DNA from 2 places in the Clostridium neonatale genome. Region 1 is predicted to be linked to the other one. Evidence: a T-box and tRNA genes for the amino acid it is inferred to sense, from the RefSeq annotation. Region 1 holds a T-box; the other holds one or more tRNA genes.
What was found. The T-box of region 1 lies ahead of alaS (alanine--tRNA ligase). A T-box ahead of a tRNA ligase gene usually reads a tRNA of that ligase, here a tRNA-Ala.
Positions count from the first base shown of each region.

Region 2: it encodes a tRNA-Ala, which carries the amino acid that the T-box ahead of alaS (alanine--tRNA ligase) is inferred to sense. The anticodon was not compared.

Region 1 covers NZ_UICR01000002.1:765,674-781,489, reverse strand. Annotated here, with positions in the region: gene mnmA (tRNA 2-thiouridine(34) synthase MnmA) at 1-18, shown strand, start outside; gene CNEONATNEC86_RS15170 (PRC-barrel domain-containing protein) at 148-648, shown strand; gene CNEONATNEC86_RS15165 (AI-2E family transporter) at 629-1,657, shown strand; gene rbsK (ribokinase) at 1,740-2,645, shown strand; T-box leader at 2,726-2,900, shown strand; gene alaS (alanine--tRNA ligase) at 3,003-5,645, shown strand; gene CNEONATNEC86_RS15150 (IreB family regulatory phosphoprotein) at 5,784-6,041, shown strand; gene ruvX (Holliday junction resolvase RuvX) at 6,087-6,500, shown strand; gene CNEONATNEC86_RS15140 (DUF1292 domain-containing protein) at 6,736-7,008, shown strand; gene CNEONATNEC86_RS15135 (Fur family transcriptional regulator) at 7,033-7,497, shown strand; gene CNEONATNEC86_RS15130 (ribonuclease J) at 7,563-9,230, shown strand; gene typA (translational GTPase TypA) at 9,470-11,296, shown strand; gene mltG (endolytic transglycosylase MltG) at 11,389-12,414, shown strand; gene CNEONATNEC86_RS15115 (O-methyltransferase) at 12,434-13,078, shown strand; gene CNEONATNEC86_RS15110 (peptidase U32 family protein) at 13,084-14,328, shown strand; gene CNEONATNEC86_RS15105 (penicillin-binding transpeptidase domain-containing protein) at 14,446-15,816, shown strand, end outside.
Region 2 covers NZ_UICR01000003.1:351,121-366,936, reverse strand. Annotated here, with positions in the region: rRNA gene CNEONATNEC86_RS19870 (23S ribosomal RNA) at 1-1,688, shown strand, start outside; rRNA gene rrf (5S ribosomal RNA) at 1,873-1,989, shown strand; tRNA gene CNEONATNEC86_RS19860 (tRNA-Ile) at 1,996-2,072, shown strand; tRNA gene CNEONATNEC86_RS19855 (tRNA-Ala) at 2,078-2,153, shown strand; gene CNEONATNEC86_RS19850 (hypothetical protein) at 2,433-2,570, shown strand; gene CNEONATNEC86_RS19845 (hypothetical protein) at 2,608-3,045, shown strand; gene CNEONATNEC86_RS19840 (VanZ family protein) at 3,066-3,506, shown strand; gene CNEONATNEC86_RS19835 (AbgT family transporter) at 3,676-5,208, shown strand; gene wsfD (glycan biosynthesis hexose transferase WsfD) at 5,298-6,800, opposite strand; gene fusA (elongation factor G) at 7,165-9,249, shown strand; gene CNEONATNEC86_RS19820 (hypothetical protein) at 9,404-9,640, shown strand; gene CNEONATNEC86_RS19815 (ROK family protein) at 9,772-10,725, shown strand; gene CNEONATNEC86_RS19810 (competence/damage-inducible protein A) at 11,111-12,346, shown strand; gene CNEONATNEC86_RS19805 (hypothetical protein) at 12,742-13,215, opposite strand; gene CNEONATNEC86_RS19800 (NAD-dependent protein deacylase) at 13,337-14,074, opposite strand; gene CNEONATNEC86_RS21360 (hypothetical protein) at 14,223-14,393, shown strand; gene CNEONATNEC86_RS19795 (Gfo/Idh/MocA family protein) at 14,475-15,446, shown strand; rRNA gene rrf (5S ribosomal RNA) at 15,769-15,816, shown strand, end outside.

The DNA of each region.
Region 1 (15,816 bases):
ATTGAAAAGATACTATAAAATAATAGCAACGGATTTTCTGTTGCTATTATTTTTTTATACTAAAAAGTGAAATTTTAAGAATTATTTTCCTATAAAATGGGCAATATACTATAAAATTATAATATAAATTTATAGGAGGATAAATATATGCTTAGGTCTAAGGATTTTTATTTAAAGAAAGTTTATAAAACTGATGGTAAAAAGGTTGGTATAGTTGAAGATCTCTGTATAGACTTTTTTAATGCTAAATTAGTTGGTTTTAAGGTCTCTACAAATAATATATTCTCTAAAAAAAATTATGTGGCTAAAGAGGATTTTATCTCTTTAGGAGAAAGTATAATTATAAAAGAAGTTGAAGAAAAAAGAGGCTTGTATTTTGAAGAAATTAAAGATATGGAAGTCATTGATTTAAATGGGAAAATTAGAGGCACGGTAGAAGACCTGATAATAGATAGCGAAAATTATGACATAAGAGGTATTATAGTAAGCTCGGGATTGATAGATAAGATGATAAAAGGTAAACAAATCTTTTTATTAAATGATTGCATATTAGGAGAAGAATATATTTTATATAGAAAAGAAGAAAATATTTTATTTAAAATAATGCCTCATAATATGAAGAACTGGTATGTTGAAAAAAAGGCATAAAATATTATTAATTAAATCTCTAGCAATTCTTCTTCTTTTGAGCTTATTTCTATTATATTTATTTAATGATTCCATAAAAAATATAATTAATATCATAATAATATCATTTATTTTATCATATGTATTAATGCCTATTAGAGATATTATTGAAGAAAAATTAAAGGTAGGAGCTAATATTGCATCTATGATGATTATATTTATGATACTTATGGTAGTAGTAAGTATTATAATTATTTTTATTCCTACCTTATTTAATGAAATATCCACTATAAGTAATATTTTAGATAGTATAGGTACTTTATTAGAAAATCTATATAGTAAACTAAACCTTAATGATTTGCCTATATTGAATAATATATATAATAGAATCATAGAAAAAGGAAATTATATGCTGAATGACTTTTCTTCTATAGCTATAGATAATATATTAGCTACAACTAATAATGTTATTTCTTTAGCAGTTATTCCTGTTATTATGTATTATTTTTTATCAGATGGAAGAACTTTATTTAATAAAGCTTTATTAATATTACCGTCAGATAGAAGGGCGGTCATTAAGAAGATTCTATATGATATTGATAAAGTACTTAGTAGATATATTGTAGGGCAGTTTTTTTTGTGTATGATAATTGGTGTATTAACTTTTTTTATTTTAATAATTTTTAAAGTTAAATTTCCATTGTGGATATCGCTATTGAATGCTGCGTTTAATATAATACCATATTTTGGCCCAATATTTGGAGCAATTCCAGCTGTTGTTGTAGCGTTCATAGATTCTCCAATTAAAGGGTTATATATAATGCTTGCTATGATAGTTATTCAACAAATAGAAGGAAATATATTGTCACCACAAATAACAGGAAATAGTATTAATATGCATCCATTTATGATAATTATATTGCTTCTTATAGGTGATAAATTTGGAGGTTTTATGGGGATGATACTGGTGGTTCCAATTGCTGTTATAATAAAAGTTATATATGACGACATAAATTATTATTTATTTTAAATATAATTAAAGATATAATAATTATACTGAAATAGAATAATAATTTCGGAGAGTTAATGATTTTATAAAAGGGGAGATAGGAATGAATATAGTTGTAATTGGAAGCATGAATATGGATTATGTACTTACTACAGATAATTTACCTAAAAAGGGAGAAACTATTCATGCGATTGATTTTAAAACTTCCATTGGAGGAAAAGGAGCAAATCAAGCTTTTGCAGCAAGAAAATTAGGCGCAGATGTTGTTATGATTGGTTCTGTCGGAAATGATGACAATGGAAGAAAAATAATTAATAGAATGAATGAAGTGGGGATAGATACTTCAAGAATTGAAATTGTTAATACTGAAACTGGAAATGCAATGATTACTGTAGACAATAATGGAAATAATACTATTATAGTTTATGGTGGGGCAAACAAATGTGTGAATAAAGAAATTATAGATAAGAATGAGGATGCAATTATAAAGGCAGATTTTGTTATTTTTCAATTAGAAATTCCTATTGAAACAGTTGAGTATGGAATAGAGCTAGCTAAAAAGCATAATACAAAAGTAATCTTAAATCCAGCACCTGCAAAGATTTTAAGTGATAATATATTAAGAAATGTGGATATTATAACGCCAAATGAAACTGAGCTTGTAATAATATCTGGTGAGAATGATCTTAAATTAGGTGCAAGAAAACTTTTGGAGTCTGGCGTGAAAGAAGTTATTGTAACAATTGGAGAAAAGGGAAGCTATTATTTATCAAATGAAAAAGAAATACTGTCAGAAAGCATAAAGGTAAAAGCTAGAGACACTACCGCAGCAGGTGATTCTTTTAATGGTGCTCTTGCAGTGGCTATATGTGAAGGAAAATGTATTGAAGAAGCTTTGGAATTTTCTAATGTAGTTGGTGCTTTAACAACTACAAAATCAGGAGCTGAAAAATCTCTTCCATATAGAGAAGAAGTGAATAAAATATTAGAAATAAAATATAATAAATAAAAGGTTTTTGAATTGATAAAGTAATGTTGTATATTGACATAATTATGTATTTGAAATATAATTTTGATGAAATAATAAAATATCAAGCAATGATTAGGATGAGTAGATATATAATATGTATTTTAGAGAGGAAGTGTCTGGTGAAAACTTCTTACTATGTATTTCGAAGCTACCTAGGAGCTATAATTAACTAAGAGATGTATATTTAATACATAATTAGGGTGGTACCGCGGAATTTCAGCTTTCGTCCCTTTGTTTTGGGATGAAAGCTTTTTATTTTAGAAAAATATTGAAATTACAAGCAAATTTAAGAAAAGATGATTCTTAATTGAAAATTACAAATTGGAGGAATATTTTATGAAAATTACAAAGACTAATGATCTTAGAGACGCATATCTAAAGTTCTTTGAAAGTAAAGGGCATTTAAAAATGGATAGTTTTTCTTTAGTGCCTAAAAATGATAAAAGCTTATTATTAATAAATGCTGGAATGGCACCATTAAAGCCATATTTTACTGGACTTCAAGAGCCACCAAGACGTAGAGTAACAACTTGTCAAAAGTGTATAAGAACTGGTGATATTGAAAATGTAGGTATTACAAGTAGACATGGTACCTTTTTTGAAATGCTTGGTAACTTTTCATTTGGAGATTACTTTAAAAAAGAAGTTATTCCTTGGGCTTGGGAATTCTTAACAGAAGTTTTAGAATTACCAAAGGAAAAATTATATGTAACTATTTATTTAGATGATGATGAAGCATATGAGTATTGGACTTCATTAACTGATGTTGATAAGACACATATATTCAGACTAGGAAAAGAAGATAATTTCTGGGAACATGGTGCAGGCCCATGTGGTCCTTGTACAGAAATACATTTCAGAAGAAGTGATGATGCTAAACCAAAGAATGCTGAGGAATTTGTTAAGTATTCAGATGAAGATAAAATAATTGAAGTCTGGAACCTAGTATTTACTCAATTTGATGGGGATGGAAAAGGAAATTATGAAAAACTTGCAAGTACTAATATAGATACAGGAATGGGACTTGAAAGATTAGCAGTCGTAATGCAAAATAAAAACAGTATCTTTGAAATTGATACATTAGAAAATATATTAAGTGAAGTAGGTAAGTTTGCAAATGTTAAATATGGTGAAGATCGTAAAAAAGATATTTCTTTAAGACTAATAACAGACCACATAAGATCAATAACATTTATGATTTCTGATGATGTAATGCCATCTAATGAAGGCCGTGGATATGTGCTAAGAAGACTTTTAAGAAGAGCTGCAAGACACGGTAAAACACTTGGAATTAAAGATGCCTTCCTTTGCAATCTTTGTGATGTAGTTATTAGAGACTCTAAGGATGCTTATCCTGAATTAGCTAAAAAGCAAGAATATATTAAGAAAGTAATAAAGATAGAAGAAGATAAGTTTAGAGAAACTTTAGATTCTGGAACAGAAATACTTAATGGATTTATAAAAGAATTGAAAGCTAATAATAAAAAAGTATTAAGTGGTAAAGATGGATTCACATTATACGATACTTTTGGATTCCCAATGGAGCTTACTAAAGAAATACTAGAAGATGAAGGATTATCTTTAGATGAAGAAGCTTTCCATGAAGAAATGGATATTCAAAGAAAAAGAGCAAGAGAAGCAAGAAAGACTTCTAATTATATGGGAACAGATTTAAAAATAACTGATGAAATCTCTAATGATATAGAAACAGTTTTTGATGGATATGAAAATGATGTGTTAGATGCTGAGGCTAAAGTATTAATATGTGGAGATGCATTTGTGGATACTATCTCTGAAGGTGAAAAAGGTGTTATTGTTACCAATATAACTCCATTTTACGCAGAAATGGGTGGACAAATAGGAGATACTGGAGTTATCTACAATGATAATTTTAAGGCAAAGGTTATAGACACTAAAAATAATATTGGTGGAAAAATAGTACACTTTGTAGAAGTATTAAATGGTGAGTTAAAAGTTAATGATAAAGTAACTCTAGAAGTAGATAAAGAAAGAAGACAAGAAATTAAAAAGAATCATACAGCAACGCATCTTTTAGATACAGCGCTTAAAAAAGTTCTTGGAAGTCATGTGCACCAAGCAGGTTCATATGTAAGTAATGATAGATTGAGATTTGACTTCTCTCATTTTGAAGCTATGACAGAAGAAGAAATAATGAAGGTTGAAGAATTAGTAAATGAAGCAATCACAAGTGTAACTCCTGTTATAACTAAAATAATGAATCTTCAAGAAGCTAAAAATAGCGGAGCTATAGGAATATTTGATGATAAATATGCAGATAAAGTAAGAGTAGTATGTGCTGGAGAATATTCTAAAGAATTATGCGGGGGTACACATATTGATAATACAGGTAAAATAGGTTTATTTAAGATTGTATCGGAAAGTGGTATAGCAGCAGGTACAAGAAGAATAGAAGCAGTAATAGGAAAAGAAGCTTATAACTTAATAAATGAAAAGAAAGATTTATTAAAAGAAGCTTCAAGCAAATTTAAGTGCTCAGAAAAAGAATTGTTATCAAGAATTGATTCGAACATCAAAGAACTAAAAGAAAAAGATAAAGAAATTTCAATCCTAAAGGCAAAATTTGCATCAATGAATATTGATGAGATAATTAATAGTAGTAAAGAAATAAAGGGAATAAATGTAGTATCTTATGAAATGAAAGATGTGGATAGTGATACATTAAGAGATGTTTGTGAAAAAGTAAGAGATAAGGTAGAAAATTCAATTGTCTTACTTATGAGTTCGAATAATGAAAAAGTTATAATATGTGCAATGGCAACTAAAGATGCAGTATCTAAAGGGGCTCATTGTGGCAAACTTATAAAAGAAGTTGCATCAATCCTTGGCGGAGGCGGTGGTGGAAGACCAGACATGGCTCAAGCTGGCGGAAAATCACCAGAAAAGATAGGTGAAGCAATAAATGAATCTTATAAAATAATTGAAAGTTTAGCAAAATAGTATACTTTTTTAAAAATATGAGGTATAATCTAAATATAGTTTAAATGAATAATTTTAGATTTTTAAGTAAATAATGAATATAAGGAAAGTTTCCTTTAAAGATGTAAGGAGGTGAAGCTGCGTAAGCAGCTGGGTTGTATGAGTAACGATATTGAACAAACAATGAAATTTGATGTTAGTAAGAATAAAGAAGCTCTTACAAAAACTATCTTAACAGATGTTTATAATTCTCTACAAGAAAAAGGTTACAATCCGATTAACCAGCTTGTGGGATATTTGATTTCAGGAGATCCTACTTACATCACAAATTACAACGGAGCAAGAGCTTTAGTGAGAAAACTCGAAAGAGATGAATTACTAGAAGAAGTTTTAAAATCTTATTTGGAGATAAAATAGAGAGTGCCCGTTTTACGGGTACTCTTAATTTTTGGGAGTATTAAAGTGAGAATAATCGGTTTAGATTTAGGACAAAAAAATATAGGAGTGGCAGTTTCGGATCCATTGGGGTTTACTGCTCAAGGTTTAACAACAATAAGAAGAACTAATAAAGAAAATGATATTCAAGAAATTAAGAATATTTGTGCTGAATATAATGCAGAATTACTTCTTATAGGATTGCCTAAAAATATGAATGGAACAATTGGGCCATCTGGGGAACTTGCTATGGAGTTTGGAAAGCTGTGTGAAGATAAGATTTCTATAGAAGTGAAATTTTGGGATGAAAGACTAACAACAGTTGCAGCACATAAGGCAATGTTAGAAGCGGATTTGTCTAGAAATAAGAGAAAAAAGATAGTTGATAAAGTAGCAGCTACATATATATTGCAAGGATATTTAGATATGATATCAAAATAATATGGTATGTTCATAATATGCTAAGATGAAAGACTAACTATATATAATTTGCAAAGTATAAAAATAAATTTATTATATATAATAAATTTGATTTATTAAATAAGACTATTTTATATGAATATTAAATTTGTATAAAATATGATTTTGAGTATGAAAATAATTTTTATAGAATATTAAAAATTAATATAAATAATGATTAGATAAATATAGAAAGAGATATGAAAGGAATGTGGTTATGAATCAAGACGAAAAATATGTATATATACCTGATGAAGATGGCAATGACGTTAAGTTTGAGGTGATTATATATTTTGAAATAGAGAAAATAGGAGGAAAATATATAATTGCAACACCAGCGTTTGAAGATACTGATGAAGCCTATGCATTTAAAATTTATGAAGATGAAGATGGTAGTGAAATTTTTGTAGCACTTGAAGAAGATGATGATGAATTCCAATTAGTGCTAGAAACATATGATACTCTTATGAATGAAGATGGATTGTTGTAATTATAAAAGAAAAGAGGTGTTATAATGGATCAATCAAATTTAGTTGATATGAATGCCTTAAAAGAGAATTTAAAGAAAAAAGGTTATAAATTAACTCCACAAAGAAGATCTATTGTTGATGTAATTATTGAAAATGAAGGTAAACATTTAACAGCAGAAGAGATATACGATGAAGTTAAAAAAAAGTGCCCTGAAATAGGATTAGCAACAGTATATAGAACTATACTTTTATTAGAAGAGCTTAATATAATATCTAGATTAGATTTAAGCGATGGTTGCAGTAGATATGAATTAATTCATTCTAATGAAACTCATAGACATCATCATCTTATTTGTAATGTCTGCAATAAAGTCTTGGAAGTTAAAGATGATTTGTTAGACGATCTTGAAATAGATATTGAAAAAGAATATAAATTTAAAATTTTAGATCATAGTTTGAAATTCTATGGTTTATGCGAAGAATGTCAAAAAAATTTAAAAGAGGAATAAAAGGACTTTTAACAATAAAGAAAAGACCTTTATTTATAAAAATTTAATATAAAAGGAGGGGAAACATGAAAGGCGAAAAGACGAAGGTTAAAATTATTCCTCTTGGCGGTATAAATGAGATTGGAAAAAATATTACAGCTATTGAATATAAAGATGATATTATAGTAATAGATTGTGGATTAAAGTTTCCAGATGAGGATATGTTCGGGATTGATGTAGTAATACCAGATGTCTCTTATCTTGTAAAAAACTCAGAAAAAGTAAAAGGAATATTTTTAACACACGGACATGAAGATCATATAGGAGCATTACCATATGTTTTAAAACAATTAAATGTTCCTGTATATGGTACAAAGCTTACTCTTGGAATAGTTGAAACAAAGCTAAAAGAGCATGGTCTATTAAGCACAAGTGAATTAGTGAGAGTAAAGCCCAAAGATATAATAAAGTTAAATAGCGTTTCAGTAGAATTTATAAAGACTAACCACTCGATTGCAGATTCAGTGGCTATAGCAATCCATACTCCACTTGGGGTTGTTTTTCACACAGGAGATTTTAAAATTGATTACACACCAATTGATGGAGAGATGATGGACTTTGCAAGAATTGCGGAGCTTGGCAAAAAAGGTGTGTTAGTAATGATGGCAGACTCAACAAATGTTGAGAGACCAGGATATACTTTAACAGAAAGAGTTGTAGGTGAAACATTTTTTAAATTATTTAATAAGGCAAAAGGAAGAATAATTGTTGCAACATTTGCTTCAAATGTTCATAGGATACAACAAATAATTACAGCGGCAAAAGCTTATGATAAAAAAGTAGCTGTATCAGGAAGAAGCATGGAAAATATTGTTCAAGTAGCAATAGAACTTGGGTATTTAGATGCAGGTGAAGATGTACTTATACCAGTTGATGCTATGAATAAATATCCAAATGAAAAAATTGTTGTAATAACTACAGGTAGTCAAGGAGAACCAATGTCTGCATTAACTAGAATGGCTTCTTCAGAACATAAAAAGATAAATATAATTGAAGGCGATACTGTTATAATTTCAGCAACACCAATACCAGGAAATGAAAAGCTTGTTTCAAAGGTGGTAAATCAATTATTTAAAAAAGGTGCAGAAGTAATTTATGAATCAGGAGAAAAGATTCATGTTTCAGGGCATGCTTGTCAGGAAGAGTTAAAGCTTATGCATACTCTAGCAAAACCAAAATTCTTTATACCGGTTCATGGAGAATATAGACACTTGAAAAAGCATGGAGAACTTGCTATAAGTGTTGGATTAGATGAAAAAAATCTTATTATTCCTGAAAACGGAGATGTTATTGAAGTAGGAAGAAATTATATAAAGAAAAATGGAGTTGTTACTTCAGGGCAAGTATTTGTGGATGGCTTAGGTGTAGGCGATGTTGGTAATATAGTGCTTAGGGATAGAAAACATCTTTCACAAGATGGAATATTAACTGTTGTTGTAACAATTGAAAAACAAAGTGGAAGAATTGTAGCAGGACCAGATATTATTTCAAGAGGATTTGTCTATGTTAGAGAATCAGAAGGCCTTATGGAAGAATCAAGAGATATCGTGAAAGATGTCTTAATTGAATGTGAAGAAAAGCAAATTACAGATTGGGCAACATTAAAGTCTAAAATGAGAGATGAACTTAGAGAGTTCCTTTATGAAAAGACAAAGAGAAAACCTATGATTTTACCAATAATAATGGAATTTTGATTAATATAATTATTATTAACTTGACTTTTTATGCTGAAAATAGTAAAATTCAATATGGTTATGTGAGAAAATTGGATACTTTATGTATCCAATTTTATTTTATGAAAAAAATAAGAATATGTTTACATAAATAATATAAATATATATTTTAGAAGCTAAATAGTAAATGTATATATGTAAAATTACTTCAATTTATACATTTATAAATTCACAGTTTAATACTGTTTGGAGGAATAAAAATGGAATTAACAAAAAGAGAAGATATAAGGAATATAGCTATAATAGCCCACGTTGACCATGGTAAGACTACTTTGGTAGATGCTTTATTAAAACAAAGCCATGTTTTTAGAAGCAATGAAAAAGTGGAAGAAAGAGTAATGGATTCTAATGATCTTGAAAAGGAAAGAGGAATAACAATTCTTTCAAAAAACACAGCAGTTAAATATGGAGATGTTAAAATTAATATTGTAGATACTCCAGGACATGCTGATTTTGGCGGAGAAGTTGAACGTGTACTTAAAATGGTTGACTCGGTTTTATTAGTTGTTGACTCTTATGAAGGACCAATGCCACAAACTAAATTTGTTCTTAAGAAATCATTAGAATTAGGATTAAAGCCAATAGTCATAATAAATAAAATAGATAAGCCAGATGCAAGACCAACAGAAGTTATAGATGAAGTATTTGATTTATTTGTAGAGCTTGGTGCTAGCGATGAACAATTAGACTTCCAAATTCTTTATGCATCAGCAAGAGAAGGATTTGCAAGATACAATGTTGAAGATGATAATGCGGATATGACACCAATATTCGAAACAATAATAAAGTATGTTGCACCACCAGAAGGTTACTTAGATGAACCTTTACAAATGCTTGTAACTACATTAGATACAAATGCATTCGTAGGTAAAATTGCAATTGGTAAGATTGAAAGAGGAAGAGTAAAGAGAAATCAAACAGTAGCATTAGTTAGACATGATGGATCATCTTCAAATTATAAAATAACAAGTGTATTTACATATAATGGACTTAAAAGAGAAGAAGCTGAAGAAGCTGGAATGGGAGACATCGTTGCAGTAAGCGGTGTAGTTGATGCAAATATAGGTGAAACTATAGCAGATTCATCATGTCCAGAAGCACTTCCATTTGTTAAAATTGATGAACCAACATTAAGCATGAATTTTATGGTTAATGATTCACCATTTGCAGGTCAAGAAGGTGAATTTGTAACATCAAGACATTTAAGAGATAGATTACTTAAAGAATTAGAAACAAATGTAAGTTTAAAGGTTAAAGAAATAACTCCAGATTGTTTTGAGGTTTCAGGAAGAGGAGAATTACATCTTTCAGTTCTTATTGAAACAATGAGAAGAGAAGGATATGAGTTCCAAGTTTCTAAAGCTAATGTTATCTTTAGAGAAGAAAATGGTGTTAAAGAAGAACCGATTGAATACTTAACAATAGATGTTCCGGAAGAATTTATGGGACCTGTTATGGAAAAATTAGGACCAAGAAAAGCTGAAATGGTTAATATGACATCAGCAGTAAATGGATATACAAGATTAGAATTTACAGTACCAGCAAGAGGTCTTATAGGATTTAGAAATGAATTTATGACTGATACAAAAGGTAATGGTATTATGAATCATGTATTCCATGGATATGAGAAGTTCAAAGGTGAAATCCCAGGAAGAAGCAGAGGATCAATAGTATCATTTGAAGCTGGAGATTCAATAGCATATGGATTATTCAATGCACAAGAAAGAGGACAATTATTTATAGGTGCAGGTGTTCCAGTATATACAGGAATGATAGTTGGGGTTTCTGCAAGAGCAGAAGATATAGATATAAATGTATGTAAAGGGAAAAAACTTACTAATACAAGATCATCTGGTGCTGATGAAGCATTAAAATTAACTCCACCTATAGAAATGAGTCTTGAACAATGTTTAGAATTCATAAATGCTGATGAATTAGTTGAAGTTACTCCAGAAAATATAAGAATGAGAAAAAGAATTCTAGATAGTGCTGAAAGAAAGAGAATGATAAGCAGAAACAAAAAATAATTGTTTCAATTACTTCAAAATATTAAATAAATTAACTATAATAAAGTAAATGGTCTTTTAGACTATTTACTTTATTATATTAGGAGGAAAATATGGGGCATAAGAAATTTCCTAAAAGATTAGTACTTTTTTTGATATTTTTTATATGTATAATATTTTTAAGCTTTTTTCTAACCTATAACAGTGCTGTAAATAAACCGATAAAATCAAAAGAAAAAGAGATAATAATAAAAGTTGATAAAGGCCAAGGATTTTATGATGTCATAAATATATTAGATAAAGAAAATATACTTAGGAATAAATTTATGATTAAAGTAAACCTAAGCATAAATAGTAGAAATATACAACTCAGAGAAGGATCTTATAAAATTAATACAGATTTAAGTCTAAATGAACTTATAGAAGCTTTAGAGGGGAAAAGCGTAAATGAAAATTTAATTTCATTGACTATTCCAGAAGGTTATACAATAGAAGATATAGGAAAGGCTATAGAAGAAAAAAATATTGCTAGTAAAGAAGAATTTATAAAAGCAGTTGAAAATTATGAATTACCATGGTTTATAGAGAAAAATAAAAATAAAAGATATGACCTTGAGGGATATTTATATCCGGATACATATTTCATAGAAAAAGATACTGATTTAAAGGATATAATCAAAATGATGGTTGAAAGATTTGAGGAAATTTTAACACAGATACAAGAAGAATCTGGTGTTAACTTTGATAATAGTAAAATAAATGATATAACTACTATTGGTTCTATGATAGAAAAGGAAGCTCAAGTTGATAAAGATAGACCACTTATATCATCGGTGATTTATAATAGATTAGAAAAGGATATGAAGCTCCAAATAGATGCTACTGTTTTATATGCAATGAATGAGCATGTAGATGTGGTATTGTATAAACATTTAGAAACTGATTCACCATATAACACATATAAATATAAAGGACTACCAGTAGGACCAATATGCAATCCGGGAAAAGAATCACTAAAAGCGGCACTCATGCCTGATAAGACAGATTATTTATATTATATTTTGAAAGAAGATAAATCACATTATTTTACAAATGAATATAATGATTTTTTAAATAAGAAAAAAGAATTAGGATATTAGTTGACATGGAGGGCTTAAATTGAGTAATATTACATATGACTATATGGAAGACTATATAAGAAGCTTAGTTCCAGAAAGAAGTGGAACACTTAAAGAAATAGAAGATTTTGCTTTGGAAAATAAAGTTCCTATAGTACAAAAAGAAACAGGTATATTTTTAGAGTTTATTACTAGTATGAAAAAACCTAAAAGAATACTAGAACTTGGTACAGCAATTGGATTTTCATCTATTTTGATGTATGAATCATCAGGAACTAATCCTGATATTATAACCATTGAACGAGATGATAAGATGATTGAGTATGCTACAATGAACTTAGATAAGTTTGATTTATCAAAAAAAATAACAATCAAAAAAGGGGATTGTTTAGAAATTTTAGAAACTTTAAATGAACCTTTTGACTTAATATTTATGGATGCAGGAAAAGGACATTACAATCACTTTTTGCCGCATTGCTTAAGACTCTTAAATGAGGATGGAATAATAGTGGCTGATAATGTATTATTTAGAGGTATGGTTGCATCACAGGAATTAGTTAAAAGAAGAAAAATAACGATAGTAAAAAGAATGAGAGAATATTTAGATTTAGTTACTAAGGATAAAGACTTAATAACATCTGTAATTCCTATGGGAGATGGAATTGCAGTTACCAAGAGGAGGTAATTTTTTTGAATAAGAGAAAGCCGGAGATTTTAGCACCAGCAGGAAATTTAGAAAAGTTAAAAATAGCAATAGATTTTGGTGCAGATGCGGTATATTTAGGTGGAGGTAAATTAAATTTAAGAGCATTTTCTGATAATTTCTCTAATGAAGAAATGATAGAAGGAATAAACTACTGTCATGAAAGAGGAAAAAAAGTTTATGTAACATTGAATATATTTGCACGAAATTATGATTTAAAAGGTGCTGGAGAATATATAAAGGGTCTATATGATATGGGGGTAGATGCTGTAATTATTGCAGATCCATCACTAATTGCCATAACAAAAGAAGTTGCTCCAGAATTAGAAATACATTTGAGTACTCAAGCTAATACAGTAAATTGGGTTGCTACAAAATTCTGGTATGAGCAAGGTGTAAAAAGAGTAGTATTAGCTCGTGAATTGACATTTAGAGAAATAAACACAATAACTGAGAATATTCCAGAAGGATGTGACATAGAGGCCTTTGTACATGGTTCAATGTGTATAGCTTATTCAGGAAGATGTTTAATATCTAACTATATGCTTGGAAGGGATGCTAATAAGGGAATTTGCTCAAATGCATGCAGATATAAATATTATTTGGTTGAGGAAACAAGACCAGGGCAATATTATCCTGTCATAGAAGATGAAAAAGGAACATATATAATGAATTCTAAGGATTTATGTATGATTCATTATATACCAGAACTTGTTAAAAGTGGCATATACTCATTTAAAATAGAAGGAAGAATGAAAAGCGAGTTTTATGTCGCATCAGTAGTTAAGGCTTATAGAGAAGCTTTAGATGCATACTGGGAAGATCCAGAAAACTTTGAATTCAAAGAAGAATGGATGGATATATTAAATAAAGTAAGCCACAGACAATATCATACAGGCTTCTATTTAGGAAAGAATGGCGAGCAAAATTATGAAGAATCATCATATGTAAGAGATTATGAAATAGTTGGAATAGTTAAAGAATATGATGATGAAACAAAAACAGCTACAATTCTTCAAAAAAATAGAGTATTTGAAAATGATGAAGTAGAGGTATTACGTGCAAATTCTCCATATTTTACTGTAAGACTTGAAAATATGTTTGATGAAGCTAAGCAGATAAAGACAAATGTAGCCAATAGAGCTCATATGATTTTTAAAGCTAAAGTTGAGCATCCGCTTAAAGCAAATGATATGTTAGTAAAGTCTAATGCAGTATTGGAATTGAAATAATTATAAAATGTTAATTTAATATTTAGAATGAATAAAACACTTACTATAAGGCTAGAATCTAGTTGAAGGTAGGTGTTTTATATTTTTACTAAGAATTTTTATATGCAGAAACGATTGATGCAAATTTTATCTTTATTTATAGTATTCTTGGTAGTATTGACTTTTAGATTATTTAAACTTCAAATATATCCAAATGAAAAAGTAGTTCTTTCATATCAAAATCATCAGCAAGAGAATATAAGTGATATGAAGTATATGATTTTAGATACAAATGGTAAGGATCTAATGAATTATAATAAGCAATACATTTTGGTAATTGATACAAAGCCATTCAGTCTAAATAATTATGAGGAAACATTGGAAAGCTTGATGGCTTTAAATTTTATTATGAAATCAGAGAATCCACAATTTAATTATACAGATATAATGAAAGAAAATGGAAAAATATATTATAGTATTTCAGAAAACACTTATAAAAAGATAAATAGTTTAAAAAATATAAAAGGAATATATACATATACAAAAGATTCTGTAAATATTAAAAAAGCTTGGAATATCAGTAGTATGTTATCAAATGTATTAGATGAAAAAGAAATAGAGAAGGATTCTATTGAAGGAATGTTATATGATGAGTTAAAAGATAATGAATCACCTAAAAGTGAATTCTATTTAGATGATAGGGCAGTTTATTCAAAACATACTGTAAATATAAATGAAAATAATAAAAACCTACAACTGACTATAGATAAGAATTTTGAGGATAAAATTAGGAAAGTTTTAGATGATGATAAATATAATTCGTTAAAAAATGTAGGAGTAAGTATAATAGAAAGCGATACAGGGAAAATAAGGGCTTTAATGCAAAAAGATGAAAGCGAAGCGAATATTAACTTGGGAATAGAACAAATTGGCTATGAGCCTGGCTCTATATATAAGATAATTACTCTGGGATCAGCAATAGATATGGGACTTTTAAATATTAATAATCATTTTACGTGTACTGGACAGATTTGTAAAACTGTTCATGGAAACTTATCAGTAGAAGAGGCTTTTGAAAAATCATGCAATGATTCATTTGCTCAAATAGGGGCTATGGTTGGATATGATAAACTTGTCGCATATTCGGAAAATCAAGGATTATATAAGCCGGTATTAAATTTTAAAGGTAATAATAAAAATGAGGCGGCTGGAATAAAACCACAAAAAGAGGCTGGAGTAAACAACATATCTATTGGTCAATGTATGAATGTAACTCCAATTCAAATGTTAGGAGCAATAAATACTGTAACTAATAATGGAATTTATGTTAAGCCATATATTGTTGAAACTATAATTGATAAAAATGATAATACAATAAAAGAATTTAAGACAGAAGAAAAAAGGATATATAGTGAAACTACTTCTAAGATCCTAAAAAATGCTATGAGAGAAGTTGTAGTTAATGGTACAGGAAAAAATGCTTATATAGAAGATATATTTACAGGAGGA
Region 2 (15,816 bases), on a different contig from region 1:
CGGTAGAGGAGCGTTGTAATCGGGCTGAAGTCGTACCGTAAGGAGCGGTGGACTGATTACAAGTGAGAATGTTGGCATTAGTAGCGAGATGTAGGCGAGAATCCTACAGGCCGAATATCTAAGGTTTCCTGGGTAAAGTTTGTCTTCCCAGGGTTAGTCGGGACCTAAGGCGAGGCCGAAAGGCGTAGTCGATGGACAATTGGTTGATATTCCAATACCACTATCATCGTTATTACCGAGGGTGTGACGGAGAAGGATAGGATGTGCTAGCTATTGGATGCTAGTCGAAGCGTTTAGGGAGTTAGAGTAGGCAAATCCGCTCTAACAATTCTGAGGCGTTATAGGGAAGGTTCTACGGAACCGAAGTATCTGATTCCATGCTTCCAAGAAAAGCATCTAGGGAGAGAAGTAGTGCCCGTACCGCAAACCGACACAGGTAGATGAGGAGAGAATCCTAAGGCCGACGGAAGAATTGCAGTTAAGGAACTAGGCAAATTGACCCCGTAACTTCGGGAGAAGGGGTGCCTACGAAAGTAGGCCGCAGAGAATAGGCACAAGCAACTGTTTAACAAAAACACAGGTCTCTGCTAAAGCGTAAGCTGATGTATAGGGGCTGACGCCTGCCCGGTGCTGGAAGGTTAAGGGGAACACTTAGCGCAAGCGAAGGTGTGAACTTAAGCCCCAGTAAACGGCGGCCGTAACTATAACGGTCCTAAGGTAGCGAAATTCCTTGTCAGGTAAGTTCTGACCCGCACGAATGGCGTAATGACTTGTGCACTGTCTCAACTGCAAATCCGGCGAAGTTGTAGTGCGAGTGAAGATGCTCGCTACCCGCGATTGGACGGAAAGACCCCGTAGAGCTTTACTGTAGCTTAGCATTGAATTTCGGTATTGTCTGTACAGGATAGGTGGGAGACTGGGAAATCAGGGCGTCAGCCTTGATGGAGTCGTTGTTGGGATACCACCCTGATAGTATTGAAATTCTAACTGGATGCCATGAAACTGGTGACAGGACATTGTTAGGTGGGCAGTTTGACTGGGGCGGTCGCCTCCTAAAATGTAACGGAGGCGCCCAAAGGTTCCCTCAGAACGGTCGGAAATCGTTCGAAGAGTGTAAAGGCAGAAGGGAGCCTGACTGCGAGACCTACAAGTCGAGCAGGGACGAAAGTCGGGCTTAGTGATCCGGTGGTACCTCGTGGGAGGGCCATCGCTCAACGGATAAAAGCTACCTCGGGGATAACAGGCTGATCTCCCCCAAGAGTTCACATCGACGGGGAGGTTTGGCACCTCGATGTCGGCTCGTCGCATCCTGGGGCTGAAGTAGGTCCCAAGGGTTGGGCTGTTCGCCCATTAAAGCGGCACGCGAGCTGGGTTCAGAACGTCGTGAGACAGTTCGGTCCCTATCCGTCGCGGGCGTAGGAAATTTGAGAGGAGCTGTCCTTAGTACGAGAGGACCGGGATGGACTGACCTATGGTGTACCAGTTGTTTCGCCAGAAGCATTGCTGGGTAGCTAAGTCGGGAAGGGATAAACGCTGAAAGCATCTAAGTGTGAAGCCCACCTCAAGATGAGATTTCCCATAGCATAAGCTAGTAAGACCCCTTGAAGACTACAAGGTTGATAGGTCAGAGGTGTAAGTGCGGTAACGTATTTAGCTGACTGATACTAATAGGTCGAGGGCTTGACCAATATTAAGTTGTAATACATTAGGAACTATGTGCAATTTTGAAAGAACATTAAGTTCTTTTATAGAAATGATTTACTAAAATGTTTGATAGTTGTAGAATTAGTTTTCTTTTATAAGGAAACTCCATCAGCTAAAGCTGAGGAGTGCTAATTTCCAACAAAATCGAAGATTTTGGGAAATTAAGCATCTAGTGATGATGGCATAGAGGTAACACTCCTTCCCATTCCGAACAGGAAAGTTAAGGTCTATAGCGCCGATGGTACTGCATGGGAGACTGTGTGGGAGAGTAGGACGTTGCTAGGTAAGTAAGGATCTTTAGCTCAGTTGGTTAGAGCAACCGGCTCATAACCGGTAGGTCCGGGGTTCGAGTCCCTGAAGGTCCACCATTTTTGGGGGTATAGCTCAGTTGGGAGAGCACCTGCCTTGCACGCAGGGGGTCAAGAGTTCGAATCTCTTTATCTCCACCATTTATACAGATTATAGTTAGTCTATAGTCTGTATTTTTTTTATTTAAAAGTATTTTAATAATGTTAGAATAAATAAATATGTAATTATATATATTTAATAAGAATATATAATGAATAACTTTATTAGAATAATATTATAATGTTATATTAGACTTTTTATTAATTAATTGAAAACAAATATATACAGAAAATTATTTATATTATATAATTATATTGTAATTTTTTTACAATATTGTCCTGTGAATATTTAAATTACAATTAGAATGGAGAGATATTGATATGAATGATATATCTTATTTGGAAGAAGAAATAAAGACGCTAAAATTAACAAAAAGAGATTTATTACTCGCTGGAAGAGATACTAAAGATATTGATATAAAAATAGAAATACTAGAAAGAGAGAAAAAGGACAATTAATAAAATAATTAGTTTAAATATATAGGGGGGATTAGAGATGATGAGAACGGTTGTATGCAAAAAAGATGGTTGCAGTGGAAATGAGTTTTATATATCAATGGAAGAAGAGAAAGTTAAAGCTAAGTGTAAGGAATGTGGCAGTATTTATCTTTTTGACTTAGGAATAGATGATTTTAATATGCTATCTACCTGTAGTAATTGCAATAATGATGTTTTTAAGCTTTTTAAAGATCCTCAAAAAGATAGATTATATGTAAAATGTATTGAATGTGGAGCACCTCCAGAAAGAGTCTTTATAGACGATGAAGGTATGCAGGTAACATATCAAGAGAAGTTACTACATGATATAAAACATTTAATGCAGCAAATAGATCAGAGAGTCTGTAACCTTGAGATTAAAGTAGAAGGACTTGAAAAAGGACAGGAATTGTTAGAAGAATCATTGGCATATATAAATAAGTATATGACCAACTAGAGATGATGAGGATAAAGGATATGAGAAACAAAAGAAAAATTTTTTATTGGACTTTATTGATTAGTTGGATGATTTTTATAGCTATAATGTCGCACAAACCAGCAAATATATCTGATTCATATAGCATGGCAATTATATTTGGGATAGATAAGTTAGGTTTACCGTTAAATTTAGTATTTGGTGATTTGAGTAATTTTATTATAAGAAAAAGTGCTCATTTTATTGAATATATGATTTTATCAATATTGGTTACCAATGTAGTGAATTTATATTTAAACAAAAAAAGATCAATATTGATAACGGTGATTTTTGTGTTTTTATATGCTTGTTCTGATGAATTTCATCAACTTTTTGTACAAGGTAGGCAAGGATCTTTTAGAGATGTGTTAATTGACACAGCTGGAGGAATTGCAGCAGTAATTGTGAAAATGCTATATAATATGTTTTTAAAGAAGAGATAATTATATGTTTTATAATTATCTCTTCTTTTTTCTAATATTCTGATAATACTAGAAAATGAATATTGAAAAAAATTTAATTTAATTATATAATAACACTAATAAATATAAAATTAAGGATAAAATTCGACTTTTATGTAATAATTAATTTTATATAACTAAGGAGGAAAAGATGAAAAACGATAAGAAAAAATTGGGAATCCTTGGAGTAGTAGAGAATGTTGGAAATGTATTACCACATCCAACTACATTGTTTGTTATTTTATGTGCAGTAATAGCAGTTGTTTCTCATATCGCATATAAATTGGGTATTGGTGTTAATTATCAAGGAATTGATGTGGCAACTGGTGAGCTTAAAGACTTAACTGTTAATGTTGTTAGTTTATTAACACCAGAAGGAATTAGGTACATGTTTACAAGTGCTATAAGTAACTTCACTGGATTCGCTCCACTAGGTACTGTTTTAGTTGCTTTATTAGGGGTTGGGGTTGCTGAAGGTAGTGGATTAATATCAGCTATGTTGAAGAAATTAGTAACAAGCACACCTAAAAGATTTATAACAGTTGTTGTTGTATTCGCTGGCGTTATGTCAAGTATAGCTTCTGATGCCGGATATGTAGTACTAATACCATTAGGTGCAGTTATATTTAAGAGTTTTGGAAGACATCCATTAGCTGGTATAGCAGCAGCGTTTGCAGGTGTATCAGGTGGATTTAGTGCAAACTTAATACCTGGACCAACAGATGCTCTCCTTGGAGGAATTACAACAGAAGCAGTAGCATTAGCTAATCCTGGTTATGAAGTTGCTATAACAGGTAACTGGTATTTCATAATGGTTTCTACATTGCTTATAACAATTTTAGGGACAATAGTTACTGAAAAAATAGTTGAACCTAGATTAGGAAAATATAAGGAAAATGTTGAAGATGAACTTATGAAGGTTACTAGTGAAGAAAAAAGAGGCTTAAAATTTGCAGGCATAGCTTTCTTAGTAACATTGATAGGAATTTTATGTTTAGTGGTACCTTATAACGGAATATTAAGACATCCTGAGACTCATGCAATATTAAAATCTCCATTTATGGATTCAATAGTTGTTATAATAGCAATTATGTTCTTAATACCTGGAATAGCTTATGGAATTGGACATAGGACTATTAAGAATGATAAAGAAGTTATAAACTTAATGGGTAAGAGCATGTCGACAATGGGTTCATACATAGTATTAGTATTTTTTGCAGCACAATTCGTTGCATATTTCGGATATACTAAATTGGGAACAGTAATAGCAGTTAAGGGGGCAAACTTCTTAGAAGCAACTGGAATAAAAGGTATACCTCTTTTATTAGGGTTTATAATAGTTGTTGCTTTCATAAACTTATTTATGGGATCAGCTTCTGCTAAATGGGCAATAATGGCTCCAATTTTTGTTCCTATGTTAATGGGGGTAGGATACTCTCCGGAATTGACTCAAATGGCATACAGAATAGGTGACTCAACTACAAATATAATTTCACCACTTATGAGCTATTTCGCCTTAATAGTAGCATTTGCAGAAAAATATGATGAAGATACAGGAATAGGTACATTAATATCGACTATGGTTCCATATTCTATAGTATTTTTAATTGGATGGAGTTTATTATTAATAGTATGGTTTATATTAAAGCTTCCATTAGGAGTTGGTGCAGGAATATTCATGTAATCATACAGAAATAAATGAATTATTAAAATTATATATACAAAAAGCGATTAAGTTTAAAGAATCATCTTAATCGCTTTTTATATGTCTTATTATAATGTAGTTTGTTTTTTGATTATCTTATTTTTTATATAATCAATTGCTTTGAAAATAATACACAATAAGATTAATATGAAGAATATATCAAAAATAAAGTTGAATAAATATAATTGTTTTCCAGTATCAGCCTGACCGTTTCCAACAAAAGGCATAGGAAATTGTAATCCGCTAATAAATATTAATGTTAGAAGTAAAAGTGATTTAATTCTTTTATCTGGATTAAATTTATTTCTAATATATGTTGTAACTGAATAGATAAACATAATTAAGTATATTGATATAATAAACCATAATTTTTTTGGTAATAAATTTTCTCTTATATATGACCATCCAGTAAATCTACTAAATTTAGTGATTTCTTTTTCACTATAACTTTGAGATGCCTTACCTAGATCAGTACTTGTATAAAATGCTTTACTGGCGGTATATTGCATTCCTTCTATTAATCGTTTTGGATGAGTTAAATAGAATTTAGCTAATTTACCATTACTCATCTTGCTATAAAATTCTTTTTCTGTTATTTCAGTTCTAGGAACATACTTAACATATTGGTCAGCTGGTAAATAAGAATGTTTTCCGGCTTCAACAGCCATATCTGGATTAAGGCCCATATCAATTAAATCTTGTTCAGGTGTATCTGAGCCATTTAATACACCGTAGAATACTGAATTATACTGAGTATCTTTGCTTAAACTACCGCTACTCATATTAATTGCAATAGGATAAGCTATAAGGCATATAAATAAAAATATTGTAATTAATAAATTGGTTTTAGATAAAAGTTTTTTATTGTCCAATACTATTTTACCAATTAATAAAACTATAAATGGTAGGCACATAGTTACTTGAAGTTTAGAACCTATAAATAGCAGTGCACAGACAAAAATGTATACTATTTTAGAAAATAATTTATCTTCTCTTTTTAAGGAATATTTATAGTATGAATAATATAAAATGGAAGCAATAAATAAAATTAAGGTACTTATCATCATTGGCTCTCCATATAAACTATTAAACCAAACTAAATAATTGCCATCAAAGAAAATAAATAATGTAAATGCAGCGGTTATTATATACTTAATGGTGCTTTTTATATTTATTGCTTTAAGTATTATTAAAAATGCAGATAAATAAATTAAAAAATAAGCTATAGCTAAATATTCAGTTTTAAAGATATATTGTCCAAATAGCTTACAAATAAAGCAAATTAATGTTATTAAAGCACCCATACTAGTTCCAATTATAGTTGTAAAAATATTATTTACTGAATTAATTTTATATTCTGTAATTATATATTTATAGAATCTAACAAAATCAGGATTGTTGGTATCTGAATCTAGTAAAGAAAGACCAACTGCATTCATTACTCTATCAAAATCACCTTGATCAGCTACACCAAGTTTAGGATTTACAAATAATATCCAGGTAAAAATTAAAATAGCCAATATAATAAAACATAAGCTAATGCTTTTTATATAATTCTTTGATATTTTCATCTCATATCCTCCACTAATCTATTATGAAAATTATATTTAATATTATCATCTCAACTAACAGATAAAATTATAATGTTTTTTTTTATATACTACAATAAAGAATAGGATATATATATAATATTGTTTAATTAAAAATATAATTATATTTGAATAAGAACATACATATGATTGCGATGAATAAATTTTCAGAAAATTAAGAAAAATGAAAAGGAATTCAATAACAAAAGTAGAATTATTAATTATCAGATTTAATTTCTCATATAATATATAAAATATGATTTAAATGTGAAAAGTATATTAGGGGAAGGTAGGTGGAAGCCAGAGCTTATAAGAATTTATCTTACTTAAAGGTTTGGCGTAATTTATGAAAGATTATTGTATTAAAAATTTAAGGAATATTGGGCTTATAGGTCACAATGGAACTGGAAAAACATCTCTTGCAGAAAGTATTCTATATTATTCAAAAATTACAGATAGGATTGGAAAGATTGAAGAAGGTAATACTGTTTTAGACTATGATCCAGAAGAGAAGAAAAGACAATTTTCAATATCCCTTTCAATTGCACCAGTTGAATTAGATAATGTTAAAATAAATATTATTGATATCCCAGGATATGCTGATTTTCATGGAGAATGTATTCAAGGTATGAGAGCAGTAGATGTTGGTATGATAGTAGTAAGTGGGGTTTCAGGAATAAAGGCTGGAACTGAAAGAGCATGGGAATATTGTAACAAGATTAAACTGCCTAGAACTATTTTTATAAATAAATTAGATAGAGAGAATGCAAGTTTTGATAATGTATTAGATTCATTAAATCAAAAGTTTGGTATAAGTGTTGTTCCAATTCAATATCCTATTGGAACAGAAGAAAATTTTAAGGGTGTAATAAACGTAATATCTAATAAAGCAAAAATATATAATACTAAAACAAGAGAAGTAGAAATAATTGATATACCAAAAGAATTAGAAGAGAAAGTTCAACACTGTAAGATCATGATAATGGAAGCTGTAGCAGAAACTGATGAAAATTTACTTGAGAAATACTTTAGTGAAGGAATATTAAGTGATGAAGAAATTTATAAAGGATTAATAAAGGGATGTGCTAGTGGAGAAATTGCACCTGTAATGTGTGGTAGTGCATTAAAGGTAATTGGTATAGATTCATTAATTGAAGATATTGTTGAATGTTTTCCATCACCAGAATATGCAATTCCTCAAAAGGCAGTAGATTTAAATACCAATAAAGAAGTATTTATAAATCTTACGCAAGATAAATCATTTTCTGCATTAGTATTTAAAACAATAGCTGATCCATTTGTTGGTAAAATTTCGTTTTTCAGAGTCATAACTGGACAAGCAAGTGATGATATGGTTGTTGTTAACACTAACAAAGATAAAACTGAAAAGTTATCACATATTTGTTTTATGAGGGGAAAAACTCAAATCCCAACTCAAAGTATAATAGCAGGAGATATTGGAGCTATATCTAAATTGCAATATACAAGTACAGGTGATACTTTATGTAGTCCAGAATTTAAAGTTATATATGATAAGATGAATTTTCCAACTACAGTTTATTCTATGGCTGCTATTCCACAAGCAAAAGGAGATGAAGAAAAGATATCACAAGCATTGAGTAAGTTAAAAGAGGAAGATCCAGTATTTGAAGTAGATAGAGACGCTGATAATGCAGAAATAATAGTTTCTGGACTTGGAGAGACTCATATTAATATAATAGCAAGTAAGATTAAAAGTAAGTTTGGAACTGATATTATTCTAAGTTTACCTAAGATTCCATATAAAGAAACTATTAAAGGATTTTCTGATGTTCAAGGAAAGCATAAGAAGCAATCTGGAGGACATGGGCAATATGGAGATGTAGTAATTAAATTTGAACCAAGAGATGATGGAGGAGAAGAATTAGAATTTGTTGATAATGTAGTTGGAGGTGCAGTTCCAAGAAATTTTATACCTGCAGTTGAGAAAGGATTAAGGGAATGTATGCAGCATGGAGTATTAGCAGGATGCCCAGTTATAGGATTAAGAGCAACATTACATGATGGATCATATCATTCAGTTGATTCATCAGAAATGGCATTTAAGATGGCTGCTTCAATTGCATATAAGAAGGGATTAGAACAGGCTAAACCGATATTATTGGAACCTATAATGAAAATAGATATAATTATTCCTAATGATTATATGGGTGATGTAATAGCAGATATAAATAAGAAGAGAGGAAGAGTAATGGGAATGGAACCAGAAGAGGATAAGCAGAAGGTTACAGCAGAAGTTCCGTTGGCAGAAATAAGAAAATATGCGACTGAATTAAGATCTTTAACTCAAGGCAGAGGTTCCTTCTCAAAAGAATTTTTAAGATATGAAGAAATACCAGAAATAGAAGTAAATAAAATTATAGATGAAATTAAGGCAAGCAAATCTAAATAAAAAATAAGGTAATAGATATTTTATATCTATTACCTTATTTTTCTTTTAAACATAAAAATTTCATATCTATAAGCGAGGATAAAATCATTCATAAAAAGGAATACTATTCTAGTATAGAGATATAAAACTAGCTTTATTAATAGGAGGAAATTAGATGTCAGATTATACTATGGATATTGGTGGAAAAATTGAGTTGAGTGATTATAGCGATATATTTGACTATTTAAATATAATAGATAAAGACGATAATTTTATGATAAGAATAGCTAAAGATAATGAAGATGATATTGGAGTAATAAGTTCCATGCTTAATGATAGCAATTTTATAATTCATCATACAGAATATGATGAAAGAGGTAATTATTATATAGTTGCTAATAAAAATATTTGAAAATTATAATATTTTAAAATTATAATATCTTAAAATTTATATTAGAGTTTTCTTATGACAACATAATATAGTATAATATTTGTATGGTAAAGGTTTTATAATAAACTTATATAAATAAAGGAGAGAAGACCATGAAAAATTATGTTGTGGGAGTAGACTTAGGGGGAACAAAAATAAGCACAGCTTTATCTGATCTTGAAGGTAAGATAATCAATCAAACAACTATACCAACTGATGCGCATGAAGGTGAAGTGCCAGTTTTAAACAGAATAATTAATTCTATAGAAAAAGTTGTTAATGATAGTGCTGTTTCTTATGAAGATATAAAAGGTATTGGAATCGGTTCGCCAGGTCCACTAGATGCAAAACAAGGTATAATAATTACTACACCTAATCTTCCATTTAAAAATTTCAACTTAGTTAAACCTATAAGTGAAAAATTTGGAGTACCTGTATTTTTAGATAATGATGCCAATGTAGCTGCTATTGGAGAATTTATGTTTGGCGCTGGAAAGGGTGCTGAAAATATAGTATTCTTCACTGTAAGCACAGGTGTAGGCGGAGGAGCTATATTAAACGGAAAGGTATATAGAGGACATACTTCAAATGCTTTAGAAATTGGACATATGACAGTGGCTCCACATGGTTCAAGATGTAACTGTGGTAATGTCGGATGTGTAGAAGCTACTTCATCAGGAACTGCTATTGCAAAAAGAGCTCATGAAGCATTATCAACTAAAGTTGAAACATCTTTAAGAAAATACGAAAATGTCACTTCTTATGAAGTTTTCGTTGAAGCAGCAGCAGGAGATCCAGTTGCAAAAGATATAATTGATGATGCAATGAACTATTTAGGTATAGCGGTTGCAAACGCAGTATCAATATTTGATCCAGAATATGTAATTATTGGTGGTGGCGTATCAAAAGCTGGAGATGTAGTTTTTGATACAGTAAGAAAAGTTGTAAATAAGAGATGCTTCAAATCAATGGCTGAATCAGTTAAAATAGTTCCAGCTGGTCTTGGCACAGATGCAGGTTTAATAGGTGCCGTAGCTTTAGCGTTACTTGAAACACAAGATAAATAAATCAAAAATAAAATATTTTATGAATAATTAGGAGAGCTTATACATACTATATAAGTATAAAGCTCTCTTGCACTAAATTTTTTCTTCTCATACATATTATTATTTGGTTTTAACAAACATATGATTTTTTTATTTTGATATTTGTTTGTAAAAACTTTGAGATGAAGAAATTTTTCATATAACCTATCCCTGCTTTATGGTGGGGATAGACTATAAGAAGAAATTAATATTTGATGCACTCAACCTATTCAATATATATTGAATAGGTTTTGCACATTTATAAGGGCATAATGAATATTTAATTTTCATATTTGGTTAATTTAGATAAGTTGTATATTTTTTATAGAATGCTAAAAATGATATATCTTGAAAGGAGAATTATTTTATGAGAGCAGAAATTATATCAATAGGAACAGAATTATTATTAGGAGATATAGTCAATTCAAATGCACAATTTTTAGGACAAGAATTAGCAGCATTAGGTATTGAAATGTACTATCAACAAGTTGTTGGCGATAATGAAGAAAGAATACTACATGCATTTAAGGAAGCATATAACAGATGTGATATTATTATAACAACAGGTGGTCTTGGACCTACGGATGATGATTTGACAAAAGAAATGGCAGCAAAATATTTTAATAAAAGATTATTTGAAGATAAAGAATCATTGGAAAATTTACAGGAATATTTTAAATTCAGAAAAAGGAAGATGACAACTAATAATTTAAAGCAAGCATTAATTCCGGAGGGAGCAACTGCAATTAAAAATAATAATGGAACAGCTCCAGGAGTAATTATAGAAGAAAATAATAAAATAATGATTATATTACCAGGGCCACCAAAAGAAATGAAACCTATGTTTGAAGAAGATATTAAGCCATATCTTAAATCAAAATCTGATTCTGTTATAATCTCAAAAATGATCAAGATTTTAGGAATAGGGGAAAGTGCAGTTGCAGAAACAGTTAAGGATTTAATGGAGTCACAGAGTAATCCAACCATTGCTCCATATGCAAAAGAGATAGGAGTTATACTTAGAATTACAGCAAAAGCTGAAAATGAAGCAGCAGCATTAAAATTAATTGAACCATTAGAGATAGAAATAAAAAATAGACTTGGAGAGAATGTATATGCAACTGAAGATATATCTATAGAAGATGTAGTAGCAAAGTTATTAATAGAAAATAAATACACTGTATCTACTGCTGAATCTTGTACTGGAGGAATGATAGCAAGTACTTTAATAAATTATCCGGGAATATCTGAAGTTTTCATGGAAGGTGCTGTTACATATTCAAATGAAGCTAAGCATAAAAGACTCGGAGTAAAAAATGAAACATTAGAAAAGTATGGTGCAGTAAGTGAAGAGACAGCAAGAGAAATGGCAATAGGTATTGCTAAAAAAGCAAATACTGATGTAAGTATAGTTACAACTGGAATAGCTGGCCCAGGTGGAGGAACAGAAGAGAAACCAGTAGGTTTAGTTTATATAGGCGTATATGTAAAAGGTAAAGTGAAAGTTGAAAAACATATTTTTAAAGGTAATAGATCTAAGGTTAGGAATCAAGCGACAATCACTGCGCTAGATATATTAAGAAGATGCTTAATTAATGAATGATATTATAAAGATAAGTTTGTAGAAGTAGTCTTTATAATGATTTAATTAAAGGAATATAAGAATGTATATTCTTAAGAATACGAAAATATAGGAATATGTGTTTATAGGAATAAAAATATACACATATAAAAAGAGCAGCTATGCTGCAATTCGGATCTTAAAAAGAGCATGTATACTAAAACTTGAATGGATTTAAAAATAAGAAAACTTCTTTCTTTAATTTGAAAAAATAAATATCATAAAAAGAAAACTGCCATATTCATTTTTACTATGGCAGTTTATCAATTGTATATAAATAAAAATGGGGGAGAGGCGATTAAATATTGAAGTTAAATACTTCATTATAAATTCTTTCCATATTAAATTTATTTATACATATTAATTACAATTTATGATTAAGAATTAATTTTTTCATCTAATCCGATGTTATCTTGATCATTATATGTAGGAGATAACGGTTCGTTATATAAATTAGAAAGTGAAGAACTTATGACCCAGCCTTTAGAATTTATATTACTATCAATAGGTAATTGAACATAATACCAAATATTATTTTCTACTGATGCTTTTTCGATTATATTAACTTTTAACAGTTCATTACTTATATATATACATGGTGAAGCTAAATCTGGATATATATATATGTGTGATGAATCTTCTAATGTTCCATAAATATAATCAATATCACAAAATTCTATTGTAAAATTTTTATCAGATGTTTTAGATTTATTAATTAATGTGTCCAATTGCTTTTTTGTTAATCTTAAGTCTAAGCGTAGAGAAGAAATAGTATTTTCATATTTATTAATGTAAAACATTCCAGCACCTATGCTTAAAAGAATTATTATTAATAAAAATAGTATTAACATTCTAACTCCTATAATTTTAATTGATATATTAATAAATATATTCTGATATTATAAAAAAATGTATAAAAATAGATAATAGCTATGTTGCTATTATCTACAAAGATTAATATTATTTTATTAATTACAAAGACTTCACAGCTTCATATAATACCTTTCCAATAGAATCATGAATGACTAAATCGGCCTTATTATCAGCAGAAGTTGTGCTTTTATTTATAAGAACAAGATTATTTCCTCTAAAGTAATTTATAAGTCCTGCTGCAGGGTAAACAACAAGTGAAGTGCCTCCTATTATTAGAGTATCCGCTTGAGAGATAGCCTTAACTGAATTTTGTATAATAGCTTCATCTAAACCTTCTTCATAAAGGACTACATCAGGTTTAACCTTTCCACCACATTTAGGACATGTAGGTATTCCCTTAGATGCTAAAATAAATTTTTCATCATAAAATGCATGACACTTCATGCAGTAATTTCTAAGTACAGATCCGTGCAATTCATAAACGACTTTAGATCCAGCAGCCTGATGTAAACCGTCAATATTTTGAGTTACAATAGCTTTAAGCTTACCAATATCCTCAAGTTTAGCCAAAGCCATATGAGCAGTATTTGGTCTAGCTTCAGGATATATTAATTTGTCCTTATAGAATTTAAAAAATTCATCTGGATATTTCATAAAAAATGTATGAGATACAAGTTGTTCAGGAGTGAAATTTATTTTAAGATTCTCATTCCATAATCCATTTGAACTTCTGAAATCTGGAATATTAGATTCAGTACTTACTCCAGCGCCACCGAAGAATACTATATTTTTACTTTCTTTTAAAATTTGAGTTAATTGTTCTATTTTAGTATTCATTAAATCATCTCCATAAATTGTATTTATTAATTTTATTATGTCACAAATAAATAAAAAAATAAAATAAACTGACGTTTGAAATATAGATAAGAATGTATTTAATTAATGTATAATAGATTTATAAATATTTCATCGGAGGAAATCTATTATGAAAAAAAATGAAAAGATATTATTAGGGATATCCTGTTTTTTGGGAGGTGTAGTAGCAGGCTTTTTAATTGCACCTATTAAGAACGGAATGTATTTTGGAAATAATTGTGGAAATCATCATGCTGTAAGTAAAGAGGAATTACAAGATATTATTGGAGTAAATGAGTAGAAAAAATAGATTAATCTATGAAAATACTTATATTAAACTAGAGTAATTTATATTTAAGAAAATAAAATGGAGGAAATTTATATGAATATTGGAATATTAGGTGCAGGCTCAATAGCAAGGCAAATGGCCTATACAATAAGTAAAATGGATAATGCTATAAATTATGCAATAGCATCAAGAGATTATAAGAAATCACAGAAATTTGCAAAAGAATTTCGAGTTATTAAAGCATATGGGTCTTATGAGGAAATGATAAAAGATCCAGAAGTAGAGCTTGTATATATTGCAACACCACATTCATTACATTATGAACATGCTAAGCTTTGTTTGAATAACGGAAAACATGTACTTTGCGAAAAAGCTTTTACTATAAATGAAAAGCAGGCAGAAGAATTATTTGAAATTGCAAAAGAAAAAAATCTATTTATTACTGAAGCTATATGGACTAGATATATGCCAATGAGAAAAACTTTAGATGATATATTAGAGAGTGATGTAATAGGTGAGTTGCACTCATTAACAGCTAATTTAGGATATAGAATCAATAATGTTCCAAGACTTGTTGACCCAAATCTTGCGGGAGGGTCTTTACTTGATGTAGGGGTGTACACGCTTAATTTTGCATCTATGGTTTTTGGAAATAACATAAAAGATATATCATCAACTGTAATAAAAACTGATACAGGCGTGGATGCGCAAAATAGTATAACATTATATTATGAGAATAATAGAATGGCGATTCTTCATAGCACCATGATGTCACGTACTGATAGAAGAGGAATTATATATGGTAGTAAAGGTTATATTGAAGTTGAGAATATCAATAATTGTGAAGGGATAAAGATATATTCATTAGATGGAAATTTAATTGATGAATATAAGACTCCAAAGCAAATAACAGGATATGAATATGAGGTGGAAGCTTCTATTAAGGCAATAAAGAATGGAGAATTAGAATGCATTGAAATGCCACATTCAGAGACACTTATAATAATGAGATTAATGGATAAATTAAGAAATAATTGGGGAATTAAGTATCCTTTCGAAGAATAATACTATAATAAAATGAACAAGTGGTTAGATAGATAAGAGTAGAGCATAAAAATTGGTTGATATTAAAATCAGTTTATTTTAGCTCTTCTTTTATTATAAATTAATACATTAAAAGTATTGATTTCATTAGGTAAAAATTTCAGCATATAAAAAATAATATTAATGAAATATATAAATTATTCAATAAAGAAAAAATTGAGTTTAGAAACATTAAATATAGAGATAGAAGTTTAGTTAGTTAACAGTATTTATATAAAAAATAAAAAACTTTTAAAAAATGTGTTGACATAATATTATTATCTCGATATAATACTACTTGTGATCTGGTGATGACGGCATAGAGGTAACACTCCTTCCCATTCCGAACAGG